2 regions of the Streptomyces sp. NPDC043996 genome follow, and region 1 is predicted to be linked to the other one. Evidence: riboswitches for the same ligand, from Rfam matches in the RefSeq annotation. Region 1 holds a riboswitch; the other holds the start of a gene.
What was found. Region 1 has a riboswitch for glycine ahead of gcvT (glycine cleavage system aminomethyltransferase GcvT). Riboswitches for the same ligand answer to the same signal wherever they lie in the genome.
Positions count from the first base shown of each region.

Region 1 (6,673 bases):
CCCGTATGGCGTGGGTGTGGGCCAGCAGGCCCTCGTTCTTCAGGCGCCGGGCGAACATGCGCGCCGCACGCATCGGGCCGACCGTGTGGGAGCTGGACGGGCCGATGCCGATCGAGAACAGGTCGAAGACCGAGATGGCCACGAGAGAACTCCAATGGTGGGTGGTAGACGCCGTTGTCTGCCGGGTCGTGCGGAAGGCGGTGTCGGGTGGTGGGGCACGTGGTGCGGGGCACCGCGCACACCGTCCTCATGTCCAGTGTGCGCGGTGCCCCGGAAGTCCGTACCAATAAAAGCGTACGAAACTACTTCAGGCCGGCGTACAGGGGGTGCTTCGCGGCCAGAGCGGACACCCGGGCCTTGAGGGCCTCGGCGTCGTAGCCCGGCTTCAGGGCCTCGGCGATGATGTCCGACACCTCGCGGAAGTCCTCGGCCGCGAAGCCGCGGGTGGCGAGGGCGGGCGTGCCGATGCGCAGGCCCGAGGTGACCATCGGCGGGCGCGGGTCGTTCGGGATCGCGTTGCGGTTGACCGTGATGCCGACCTCGTGGAGGCGGTCCTCGGCCTGCTGGCCGTCGAGCTCGGAGTGGCGCAGGTCCACCAGGACCAGGTGCACGTCCGTACCGCCGGACAGGACGGCGACGCCGTGCTCCTTGACGTCGTCCTGGACCAGGCGCTCGGCGAGGATCCGGGCGCCCTCCAGGGTGCGCTCCTGGCGCTCCTTGAACTCGTCCGAGGCCGCCACCTTGAAGGAGACCGCCTTGGCCGCGATCACGTGCTCCAGGGGGCCGCCCTGGAAGCCGGGGAAGACCGCGGAGTTCAGCTTCTTCGCGAAGTCCTTGTTCCGGGCCAGGATGATGCCGCCGCGCGGGCCGCCGAGCGTCTTGTGCGTGGTGGAGGTGACCACGTCCGCGAACGGCACCGGGTTCGGGTGCAGGCCCGCGGCGACGAGACCGGCGAAGTGCGCCATGTCGACCCACAGCTTCGCGCCGACCTCGTCGGCGATCCGGCGGAACTCGGCGAAGTCCAGCTGGCGCGGGTAGGCGGACCAGCCCGCGATGATCACCTTGGGGCTGTTCTCCTTGGCCAGGCGCTCGACCTCGGCCATGTCGACGAGCCCGGCCTCGTCCACGTGGTACGCGACCACGTTGAACTGCTTGCCGGAGAAGTTCAGGCGCATGCCGTGGGTGAGGTGGCCGCCGTGCGCCAGGTCCAGGCCGAGGATCGTGTCGCCGGGCTGGGCGATCGCGAAGAGGGCGGCCTGGTTGGCGGAGGCGCCGGAGTGCGGCTGGACGTTGGCGTACTCGGCGCCGAACAGGTCCTTGACCCGGTCGATCGCGATCTGCTCGGTCACGTCCACGTGCTCGCAGCCGCCGTAGTAGCGGCGGCCCGGGTAGCCCTCGGCGTACTTGTTGGTGAGGACGGTGCCCTGGGCCTCCATGACGGCCACCGGAGCGAAGTTCTCCGAGGCGATCATCTCGAGGGTGGACTGCTGGCGGTCCAGCTCGGCGTCGACGGCGGCGGCGACGTCGGGGTCGAGCTCGTGGAGGGGGGTGTTGAGAAGCGACATCACACGATCCCTATCGGTATGGGTCAGCCGGCGGTGAAGGCGGTGTACTCATCGGCGGAGAGCAGCTCGTCCGGCTCGTCCGTGATGCGCACCTTGAACAGCCAACCGCCCTCGAACGGGGCGGAGTTGACCAGCGACGGGTCGTTCACGACGTCCTGGTTGGCGGCGACGACCTCGCCGTTCACCGGGGCGTAGAGGTCGCTGACCGACTTGGTCGACTCCAGTTCGCCACAGGACTCGCCCGCGGTCACCGTGTCGCCGACCTCGGGGAGCTGGGCGAAGACGACGTCACCGAGCGCGTTGGCCGCGTGCTCGGTGATGCCGACCGTCGCCACGCCGTCCTCGGCGGCCGACAGCCACTCGTGCTCCTTGCTGTAACGCAGCTGCTGGGGGTTGCTCATGGCGTGAATTCTCCTGTACGCGGGCGAGTGCTGATGCACGTGGGGACGAGCAGTCTTACGGAATGAGACGCAGTGCGACGTAATGAGACGGAACGCGACTGTTTGTGGTGAAGCGGGTGCGAGGGGCGTACGAGCGCGGTGCGCGCTCCGTACGCCGTGTCACCGCCGTGTCACCGCCGGGTCACTTCTGGCGCTTGTAGAACGGCAGCGCCACGACCTCGTACGGCTCGTGGGTGCCGCGGATGTCCACGCCGACCCCGGCGGTGCCGGGAGCCGCGTGCGAGGGGTCCACATAGGCCATGGCGATCGGCTTGCCCAGGGTCGGCGACGGGGCGCCGGAGGTGACCTCGCCGATGACCTCGCCGTCCGCCACCACGGCCATGCCCGCGCGCGGCACCCGGCGGCCCTCGGCGACCAGGCCGACGAGCTTGCGCGGGGGCGCGGTCTCGGCCCGCTCGGCCGCGCTGGCCAGGGCGTCGTGGCCCACGAAGTCCTTCCCGTGCGAGGTCTTGTCGAACTTCACCACCCGGCCCAGGCCCGCGTCGAACGGCGTGAGCGAGGTCGACAGCTCGTTGCCGTACAGCGGCATGCCCGCCTCCAGGCGCAGCGTGTCGCGGCAGGACAGGCCGCACGGGGTGAGCCCGACCGGGGCGCCGGCCTCGGTCAGCGCCCGCCACAGCCGCTCGGCGTGCTCGGGCGCCACGAACAGCTCGAAGCCGTCCTCGCCGGTGTAGCCGGTGCGGGCGATCAGGGCGGGGACCTTCGCGACGGTGCCGGGCAGGCCCGCGTAGTACTTCAGTCCTTCCAGGTCGGCGTCCGTGACTGACTTCAGGATTCCGGGGGACTCGGGGCCCTGGACGGCGATCAGGGCGTAGGCGTCGCGGTCGTCGCGGACCGTGGCGGCGAAGCCGGAGGACCGCTCGGTGAGGGCGTCGAGGACGGTCTGGGCGTTGGAGGCGTTGGCCACGACCATGTACTCGGTGTCGGCCAGGCGGTAGACGATCAGGTCGTCCAGGATGCCGCCGTCCGCCTGACAGATCATGGTGTACCGGGCGCGGCCCACGGCCACCGAGCCGATGTTGCCGACGAGCGCGAAGTTCAGCAGGTCACCGGCCTCATCGCCGGTGACGGTGATCTCGCCCATGTGGGAGAGGTCGAAGAGACCGGCCTTGGTGCGCACGGCGTTGTGCTCGTCGCGCTCGCTGCCGTACCGCAGGGGCATGTCCCAGCCCGCGAAGTCGGTCATGGTGGCGCCCAGCGAGCGGTGCAGGGCGTCGAGGGCGGTCTGACGTGGGGCGTTCGCGGTCTGACTCATCAGTACTGGCTCCAAGGCATGACGGGCGAGGTCGTTCCTCCCCATCTGTCATAAACCTGAGAGGTTCACCACGCCCCACGCGTATAACGGGGCATGACTTGCACCTTGGGTGGAGCCGCCTCGTCGACCGGAGGCAGGGCCCGCTTTTCAGATGTGCCTCGCCCGCGCGGTACGGGGCCTGAGAGATTCAAGGGAGGGACTTGCTCCTTCGGCGCCCCGCGACGCCGCAGCGTCACCAGGGACTCTCCCGCGCGGATTCAAGCGGCCGGTATGGAGTTGGCGCGCACATCATTGCACGCGCCCCCGCTTCGCAACAGCAGCAACCTGGTAACGCCCGCGCAGGGTATTACCTCCTCTTTACACTCGACGGAGAAGTACTGGGGATGAGTGACGTGACCAGCATGGGGAGGCCGATCACGGTGCGCAGGAGCAGTGCTTGCGTGACGACCACGGGTGTCGCGCTGCCCGGCGAGGGCGGTGCGCTGCCGGGGCAGCCGGGAGAGGGCGTCGCGCTGCCCGCGCAGCCGGGCACCACGGCCCGCGCCAGCCTCGGGTACTACCCGCGGCCCGTCGTCCGCGACCTCAGGGAGCGCTCCGGGTGCGGCCCGCGCCGCCTGGTGTTCGCCGCCGCCGACGTGGTCGTCGTCTCCGGTCTTCCCGGCAGCGGCAAGTCCACGTTGATCGCGAGCGCGGTGGCGGGGCCGCGCGTGGACTCCCAGGACACCCGCGACCGCTGGGCCGCCCGCATGCCCCGGCGCCTGCCGTACGCGCTCTACCGCCCCCTGGTCCGCCTCGCCCACTACGCGGGCCTGCGCCGGGCCCTGCGCGCGGGCACCGGCGTCGTCGTGCACGACTGCGGCACCCAGCCGTGGGTGCGCCGCTGGCTGGCCCGCGCCGCGGCCCGCCGTGGCGCCACCCTGCACCTGCTGCTCCTCGACGTACCGGCCCCCATGGCGCTCGCGGGCCAGCGCGAGCGCGGCCGCGGCGTGTCCCGGTACGCCTTCGCGCGGCACCGCAGGACGGTGGGCCGCCTGGTGCGCGCCGCCGAGCGCGGGGACCTGCCGCGCGGCTGCGGCTCCGCGGTCCTGCTCGACCGGGAGGCTGCGGGGGCGCTGCGGGAGATCGGGTTCGGGGGCCGGGGCGGGGTCTGAGCCCGGCGGCGTTAGGGTCGGGCCGCAGGACAGCACGCAGAGCATGGGGTCGACACAGATGGACTTTCCGGGGGACGTTCCGGCGCAGGCACACGCCCACCCTTACGGCGGCTGGCCCGCCAACGAACTCGAAGAGGTGCTCGCCGCCTCGCTCGGCGCCCCGCCGTCGGACGCGGTCGGGGCCCGGATCGTCGAGGCGCTCGGCCGCGCCCACATCTGGATCCCGCTGCCGAACGGGGGCGGGCCCGACAGCGGCACGCTCGACCTGCCGACGCTGGAGCTCGACGGCCAGGCCTATGTGCCCGTCTTCACCTCCGAGCAGCAGTTCCAGCAGGTCACCGGGGGGACGATGAGCTGCACGGTGGCGCCCGCGGTGGAGTTCGCCCGCGGGCTCCAGCCGGAGCTCGGGATCGCCCTGAACCCGGAGGGCACGGTCGGCGCGCCGCTGCCGCCCGCCGCGGTGGCCGCGCTGTGCCAGGTGGGGCGCACGGAGCTGGACGGGCCTGTGAGCGGGGGCCGGGTGCGGCTCTATGAACCGGACTGGCAGGACGACCCGGTGGACTTCCTCTCCGCGGCCTCGCGGGAGTTCGCGGCGGTGGGCGTGGTCCTCAGCGCCCGGCGCTGCCTCGCCGTGGTCGAGGACGAGGCGCCGACCCTGTTCGTCGGCGTCGAACTCTCCTCCTGGGAGGGCGACGCCCGAGACCTGCCCATGCGCGCCCTGGGCCAGGCCCTGGCCGACACCCCCGTCCCCTGGCCCGTGAACCTGGTCCTCCTGGACGTGGCCCAGGACCCGGTGGCCGACTGGATGCGCCAACGGCTCCGCCCGTTCTACAGCCCCCACTGACCCCCCTGCCGGGTGCGCCCCCGATCGGCCTGCGGCCTCGTCCTCAAACGCCGGACGGGCTGAATCTTCGCGCTTCGCGCTCGTCCTCAATCGCCGGACGGGCTCAATACCTGCCGGTTGCGGCGAGGAGTTTCAGCCCGTCCGGCGTTTGAGGACGAGGCGCGGAGCGCCAATTGCTGTTGAGCGGGGGAACGGGGGCAGCAGCCCCCGGTTCGGGAAGGGGCGGGCCTGGGGCGCCCCGCGAGGGCGCACCCCGCGCTTAAGCTGGGGGCATCACACGGTCGGCACACGGCCGTGCAGGCATGTCGCGAAGGGGCGGTTACGGGTGAGCGCGTCGGGCACGGCTGCGGCCGGAAAGGTCGAGCACATGCTGCGCCAGGTGACGCCGGGGCGCTATGACGCGTACGAGGCACTCCTGCACGCCCTCGCCGACGACAAGGTCTGGATGCTGCTCTGGCACGGCCAGGCCGGATCCCCGGACGCCCAGTACGGAAACATGGAGGTGGAGGGGTACGGCTACGCCCCGTGCGTGACCTCCGCCCAGGAGCTCTCCGCCAGCGGCTGGAACCGCGGCTACGAGGTCGTCGGCGGCCTCGACGTCGCCCGCGCCCTCTTCCCCGACCACTACGGCCTCTGGCTCAACCCGCACGCTCCCGGCGGCGGCGTCGGCGTGCCCTGGCTGGACCTGCGCCGCATCGCCAGCGGCCTCGACACGCAGCCCGCGGGCCCGCTGCGGCTGACCGACCCGGCCATTGAACTCCCGCAGTTCTACGCGTTGTTGACCCAGAACGCGCACCGCACCCCGGCGGTCCGCGCGCTGCGCCGCGCCTGGGTGCAGCCCGCGTACGGAGCCCCGTACCTGGCCATCGGTCTGGATGTGTACGACACCTCGCCCGCGTCCGTCGACTCGGTGCGCGCGATGATGCGGCAGTCGATCGGCGCGGTGCCCGAGGGGCTGCCCGTGTCGACCGTCGCGATGGGCGATCCGCACGACCCGGTCGCGCTGTGGCTGCGCGCGAACGCCCGCCCGTTCTACGACCGCGGCGCCCAGGCGTCCGCGGCGCCCGCCGCCGGCGGGTACGGATATCCCGCCTCGTACTGAGCGCATCGGTCGAAACCGCCACCAATCCCGGCGCAGTGATCCGGACAATGGCCGGATGCCAACCGGCGTCACCCTGCTGATCAGCGCCGATGTGCGTGATGTCCCCCTCTGGTGCGGGAGTGCCCGTATGGGCGCCTGTGGCGCCTTGGCCCCCAACTGCCCCGCGTTCGCCCGGCGTTCCGTCACGTCCGGATAACGGAACACCTCGATCAGCATCACGGTTGCGCATCCATTCCCCGACAAGGCTGGTAACAGATCACAACCCCGTTGAAGACTCCCGCTCCAAGGGGCCTTC
Region 1 is NZ_JBWKEY010000012.1:307,898-314,570, reverse strand. It holds gene AC07A4_RS29670 (L-serine ammonia-lyase) at 1-142, opposite strand, end outside; gene glyA (serine hydroxymethyltransferase) at 303-1,565, opposite strand; gene gcvH (glycine cleavage system protein GcvH) at 1,589-1,966, opposite strand; gene gcvT (glycine cleavage system aminomethyltransferase GcvT) at 2,148-3,281, opposite strand; glycine riboswitch at 3,317-3,438, opposite strand; glycine riboswitch at 3,439-3,541, opposite strand; gene AC07A4_RS29650 (AAA family ATPase) at 3,683-4,432, shown strand; gene AC07A4_RS29645 (enhanced serine sensitivity protein SseB) at 4,491-5,276, shown strand; gene AC07A4_RS29640 (enhanced serine sensitivity protein SseB C-terminal domain-containing protein) at 5,602-6,378, shown strand.

Region 2 (6,673 bases), on a different contig from region 1:
GCCAGCGGGGTCGAGGTGAGCGCCCGCCCGTCGGACGCCATAGCGCTCGCGCTGCGTACGGGGACGCCGATCTTCGGCAGTGATGGGGTGCTCGACGACGCGGGCATCGCCATCCCGGACGAGCAGGAGGACGAGGTGGAGAAGTTCCGCGAGTTCCTCGACCAGATCTCGCCCGAGGACTTCGGGACCAGCAGCCAGTGAGCCCTGGGGCGGGCTTTCTGACAGCCGATCGGCGGCTGTGGAGAGGCCTGCCGGGGAGCATTCGGCTAGCCTTTCCCCGCAGTGTGGGACGGGAAACCACTCGCAGGGTGATTATCACTCGGCGTGCCGAGTGTGGCGATCGTTGACGAGCCCCTGGCGACTGCCTACCGTCGAGAAGGCAGGTCAAGGACGGAGGTCGGCGTGAGAAGCAGCGGCGACGGTACAGCGGTGGGCGGTCCGTATCCGCTGCACGGCGGCTCGGTCGAGCCCTCTGCGAGGCGCCCGGTGGCGGTCCACGGTAGCGGCAGCCCGTCCGGACCGGAAGGCCAGACGCAGCAGCCCGAGAAGGACACCATCGGCTACCGCGGCCCCACGGCGTGCGCGGCGGCGGGCATCACGTATCGGCAGCTCGACTACTGGGCGCGCACGGGGCTCGTCGAGCCCAGCGTGCGTGCCGCGGGGGGCTCGGGAACCCAGCGGCTCTACAGCTTCCGGGACGTCGTCGTCCTGAAGATCGTGAAGCGGTTCCTCGACACGGGTGTGTCGTTGCAGAACATCCGCACCACGGTCCAGCACCTCCGGGACAGCGGCTTCAGGGACCTGGAGCGCACGACGCTGATGAGCGACGGCGCGACGGTGTACGAGTGCACGTCGCCCAGCGAGGTGCACGATCTCCTCCAGGGCGGCCAGGGCGTCTTCGGGATCGCCGTGGGCGTCGTGTGGCGCGATGTCGAGGCCGCGTTGTCGCAACTGCACGGGGAGCGCGTCGACACCGGGGAGACCCTGGTCGGGAACCACCCCGCGGACGAGCTGGCGCGGCGCCGCAACCGGGCGGTGTGAGGCTCGGGGCCTTCCCGTGGATGCGCGGAAGGGCCCTGGAGGGCCTTGAGCGGCTCTCGGGGAGGCGTCTGGATGCTGCGGGCGCCGAGGCGCGCTACGGGCTCGTACGGGCCTTGAGGGGGCGTTCATGGCCGTGTGCGCGCCGTGAGTGTGTGCCGCGCGCCGGGTGACCGTGTCCCGAGCCCGTTCCCCTCTCCCCCCTCTCCCCGGCCGGAGCGGAGCCGCACGGGAGGGTCCGTCGTGCCTGGTCCTGGGCGTTGTCAGTGGCGTAGGGCAGCATCGGAGGCGTGAGAACCGCGCCGACGATCCTGCATCTCGACATGGATGCCTTCTACGCGTCCGCCGAGCAGGCCGCGAAGCCGAGCCTGCGCGGCAAGGCCGTCGTGGTCGGCGGTCTCGGGCCGCGCGGTGTCGTCGCCACGGCGTCCTATGAGGCGCGCCGGTTCGGGGTGCACTCGGCGATGCCGATGGGGCAGGCCCGGCGGCTGGCCCCGAACGCCGCGTATCTGGTGCCGCGCTTCGGCCTTTACCGGGACATCAGCGATCAGGTCATGGGGCTGCTGCGGGAGCTGTCGCCGCTGGTGGAGCCGCTCAGCCTCGACGAGGCCTTCGTGGACCTGGAGGCGGGCGGCCTCGCGGACGACGAGGCGTCGGCGCGGGCCGTGGGGGAGCGGCTGCGCGCGGACATCCTGCGGGTGACGGGACTGACCGGGTCCGTGGGGCTCGCGGTGTCCAAGATGCTGGCGAAGATCGCTTCGGAGCAGGCCAAGCCGGACGGGCTCGTGCTCATAGAGCCGGGCACGGAGCGGGCGCTGCTCGGGCCGATGCCCGTGCGGGTGCTGCCCGGCGTCGGGCCCGCCACGGGGGACCATCTGCGGCGGGCCGGGATGACCACGGTCGAGGAGCTCGCCGGGGCGGGCGAGGACGAACTCGTACGGCTGCTCGGCAAGGCCCACGGCGGGGCGCTGTACGCGATGGCGCTGGCCCGGGACGAACGGCCCGTGGTGGCCGAGCGTGACACCAAGTCGGTCAGCGTCGAGGACACGTACGACGTGGACATCCACGACCGGGTGCGGGTGCGGATGGAAGTGGCGCGGCTCGCCGACCGGTGCGTGGGGCGGCTGCGGGCGGCCGGGCACTCCGGCCGGACCATCGTCCTGAAGGTACGGCGGTTCGATTTCTCCACGCTGACGCGCTCCGAGACCCTGCGCGGGCCCACGGACGACCCCGCGGTGGTCCGGGAGGCCGCGGCGCGGCTGCTGGAGTCGGTGGACACCACGGGGGGCGTGCGGCTCCTGGGGGTGGGGGTGAGCGGTCTCGCGGACTTCACGCAGGAGGACCTCTTCGCGCAGGCCCAGGCGGTGGTGGGGGCGGACCTCGCGGCGGCCTTCGCGGAGGGGGAGGCGGGGGACGCCGGGGCGGCGCCGGTGGGCGAGGCGGAGGAGGCCCCGGGCGCCGAGGATCCCGTGGCGCTCTCCGAGCGGCGGTGGCCCGCGGGGCATGACGTGCGGCACGCGGTGTACGGGGCGGGGTGGGTGCAGGGCAGCGGTCTGGGCCGGGTGACCGTGAGGTTCGAGACGCCCGGGTCGGAGCCGGGGCGGGTGCGGACGTTCCGGACGGACGATCTGGAGCTGGAGCCTTCGGATCCGCTGCCGTTGGTGGCGGTGGATGAGGGGGCGGAGGGGGCGGAGGGGGCCGTGGAGAGAGAGTCCGCGGTGGGGGAGGTCGAGGCTGGTGGGGCGGTGACGGGTGGGGTCTGAGCGCTCTGCCGGAGGCCAGGTCGGTTCCGGAGGCTTGGTCGGCCCGGTCGGCCCGGTCGGCCCGGTCGGCCCGGTCGGCCCGGTTGGCCCGGTTGGCCCGGTCGGTTCCGGTGGGCCTCAGCGCTCGGGGCCGTCGGTCGTGGTGTCCCGGGCGGGGTCCGAGGCGGGGTCCGGGGTCTCCACCGTGCCGAAGTCGTGGTCCGGCAGGGGCGGAGCGGGCGCCACGTCCAGGCCGTAGTGGCGGTAGAGCTGGAGCTCCTGCTCGGGGGAGAGGTGGCGGCCCACGCCGAAGTCAGGGGCGTCCTTGATCAGGGCGCGCTCGAAGGGGACGCGGAGCGTGCCGTCCTTGACCAGCTCGCTGGGCTCCAGCGGGACGAAGGCGTCACGGCTGAAAAGGCCGGTGCGTATGGCCGCCCACTCCGGGGCGCCGGTGGCGTCGTCGAGGTAGATCTCGTCGACCGTGCCGATCTTGTTGCCGTCGCGGTCGAACGCCTTGCGGCCGATCAGATCACGCGGATCGATGTCGGTCTGCACATGGCCTCCCGGTGGATCGCACCTCATCCTGGCTCAACCGTTTTCGGTCGTCATGACTACAAATTCGGTCATCATGACTACGAAAGAGCACATCGGGACAGGCGGCCACTCGAGGGATCGGCCGTGGGCCGCGCTGGTAGGCTGGCAAGCGGCTGTTGACCCCGTGCGGGAGAGCTCTTCGGTGGCAGCACCGGAGGCGCCGAAGGAGCAACTCCTCCCCGGAATCTCTCAGGCCCCTGTACCGCATGGATGAGGCCACTCTGGAAAGTAGGGCGGGCGTCGGGCGGGCACGTTCCGAAACCCTTCCTCACCGACGGTGCAAGCAGCATGCCTCCGGGCCTGCTGTGAAGCTCTCAGGTTGCGATGACAGAGGGGGAGGCCGTCCGGGTACCCGCGCCGTGGTGCCCCTCGCAGGTCGCGTCAGACCAGGAGGCCTCCGCAATGACCGCCACCTCTCGCACTCCGCTCTCGCAGCTCGAGCAGGGAATCCCCTTCGAGCAGCGCCACATCGGACCCGATGCCGAAGCCCGCGCCAAGATGCTCGCCCAGGTCGGCTACGGCTCGCTGGACGAGCTCACGGCCGCCGCCGTACCCGATGTGATCAAGAACGCCGAGGCGCTCGAGCTGCCGGGCGCGCGCACCGAGGCCGAGGTCCTGGCCGAACTGCGCTCCCTCGCGGACCGCAACCAGGTCCTGGACTCGATGATCGGCCTCGGCTACTACGGGACGTTCACGCCGCCGGTGATCCTGCGCAACGTGATGGAGAACCCGTCCTGGTACACGGCGTACACGCCGTACCAGCCGGAGATCTCCCAGGGCCGTCTGGAGGCGCTGCTCAACTTCCAGACCGTCGTCGCCGACCTGACCGGACTGCCCACCTCCGGTGCCTCCCTCCTCGACGAGGGCACCGCGGCCGCCGAGGCCATGGCGCTCTCGCGGCGCATGGGCAAGGCCAAGAACGGCCTCTTCCTGGTCGACGCCGACGCCCTGCCGCAGACCATCGCCGTGATCCAGACCCGCGCCGAGCCGACCGGCGTCGAGGTCGTCGTCGCCGACCTGTCCGGCGGCATCCCCGCCGACCTGGCCGAGCGCGAGATCAACGGCGTGCTGGTCCAGTACCCGGGCGCCTCCGGTGCCGTACGCGACATCAAGCCCCTCATCGACCAGGCGCACGAGCTTGGCGCGGTCGTCACCGTCGCCGCCGACCTGCTCGCGCTCACGCTGCTCACCTCGCCCGGTGAGCTCGGCGCCGACATCGCCGTCGGCACCACCCAGCGCTTCGGCGTCCCGATGGGCTTCGGCGGCCCGCACGCCGGATACATGGCGGTGCGCGAGAAGTTCGCCCGCAGCCTCCCCGGCCGCCTGGTCGGCGTCTCCGTCGATGCCGACGGCAACAAGGCCTACCGACTCGCCCTGCAGACCCGCGAGCAGCACATCCGCCGGGAGAAGGCCACCAGCAACATCTGTACCGCGCAGGTGCTGCTCGCCGTCATGGCCGGGATGTACGCCGTCTACCACGGCCCCGAGGGCCTGAAGACGATCGCCCGGCGCACCCACCGCTACGCCACGCTGCTCGCCGAGGGCCTCAAGGCCGGTGGCGTCGAGGTCGTGCACGGCACGTACTTCGACACGCTGACCGCGCGCGTGCCCGGCAAGGCCGCGGACCTCGTCGCCGCCGCGCGCGAGGGCGGGGTCAACATCCACCTCGTCGACGCCGACCACGTGTCGTTCGCCTGCGACGAGACCACCACGCGCGCCCAGCTCACCGCGGTCTGGGCGGCGTTCGGCGTGGAGGCCGACGTGGCGGCCCTTGACGCGAACACCGCGGACGTCCTCCCGGCCGGGCTGCTCCGCTCCGACGCGTACCTGACCCACCCGGTCTTCCACCAGCACCGCTCCGAGACCGCGATGCTGCGCTACCTGCGCCGGCTCGCCGACCGCGACTACGCGCTCGACCGCGGCATGATCCCGCTGGGCTCCTGCACGATGAAGCTCAACGCGACCACGGAGATGGAGCCCGTCACCTGGCCGGAGTTCGGGCAGCTGCACCCGTTCGCCCCCGCCGAGCAGGCGGCCGGTTATCTGACCCTCATCCGTGAGCTGGAGGAACGTCTCTCCGAGGTCACCGGCTACGACAAGGTCTCGCTCCAGCCGAACGCCGGCTCCCAGGGCGAGCTCGCCGGTCTGCTCGCGGTGCGCGGCTACCACCGCGCGAACGGCGACGACCAGCGCACCGTCTGCCTCATCCCGTCCTCCGCGCACGGCACCAACGCGGCGAGCGCGGTGATGGCCGGGATGAAGGTCGTCGTCGTGAAGACCGCCGACGACGGTGAGATCGACGTCGACGACCTGCGTGCCAAGATCGAGAAGCACCGCGCCGAACTGGCCGTCCTGATGATCACCTACCCGTCCACGCACGGCGTCTTCGAGGAGCACGTCGCCGACATCTGCGCGGCCGTGCACGACGCGGGCGGCCAGGTGTACGTCGACGGCGCCAACCTCAACGCCCTGGTGGGCCTCGCCAAGCCGGGCCACTTCGGCGGCGATGTCTCGCACCTGAACCTGCACAAGACCTTCTGCATCCCGCACGGCGGCGGCGGCCCCGGCGTCGGCCCGGTGGCCGTGCGCGAGCACCTCGCCCCGTACCTGCCGAACCACCCGCTGCAGCCCGCGGCCGGACCCGAGACCGGCGTCGGGCCGATCTCGGCCGCGCCCTGGGGCTCGGCGGGGATCCTGCCGATCTCGTGGTCGTACGTCCGGCTCATGGGCGGCGAGGGCCTGAAGCGGGCCACGCAGGTGGCGGTCCTGTCGGCGAACTACATCGCCAAGCGCATCGAGCCGCACTTCCCGGTGCTCTACACCGGCCCCGGCGGGCTCGTCGCCCACGAGTGCATCATCGACCTGCGGCCGCTCAGCAAGGCCACGGGCGTGAGCGTGGACGACATCGCCAAGCGCCTGATCGACTACGGCTTCCACGCGCCGACCATGTCCTTCCCGGTCGCGGGCACGCTGATGATCGAGCCCACGGAGAGCGAGGACCTCGACGAGATCGACCGGTTCTGCGAGGCGATGATCGCCATCCGCGGGGAGATCGAGCGGGTCGCGAGCGGCGAGTGGACCGCGGAGGACAACCCGCTGCGCAACGCCCCGCACACCGCGGCCGCGCTCGGCGGCGACTGGGACCACGGCTACAGCCGTGCGGAGGCCGTGTTCCCGGCCGGGGTCTCGGCGGCTGACAAGTACTGGCCGCCGGTCCGCCGCATCGACCAGGCGTTCGGCGACCGCAACCTGGTCTGCTCCTGCCCGCCGCTGGACGCCTACGAGGACTGAGCGCGCGC
Region 2 is NZ_JBWKEY010000018.1:7,776-14,448, forward strand. It holds gene AC07A4_RS36175 (bifunctional nuclease family protein) at 1-201, shown strand, start outside; gene AC07A4_RS36180 (MerR family transcriptional regulator) at 403-1,041, shown strand; gene AC07A4_RS36185 (DNA polymerase IV) at 1,329-2,801, shown strand; gene AC07A4_RS36190 (PRC-barrel domain-containing protein) at 2,919-3,335, opposite strand; glycine riboswitch at 3,492-3,589, shown strand; gene gcvP (aminomethyl-transferring glycine dehydrogenase) at 3,777-6,665, shown strand.
Region 2: linked by a shared signal. The riboswitch ahead of gcvP (aminomethyl-transferring glycine dehydrogenase) and the one ahead of gcvT (glycine cleavage system aminomethyltransferase GcvT) in region 1 are both predicted to bind glycine.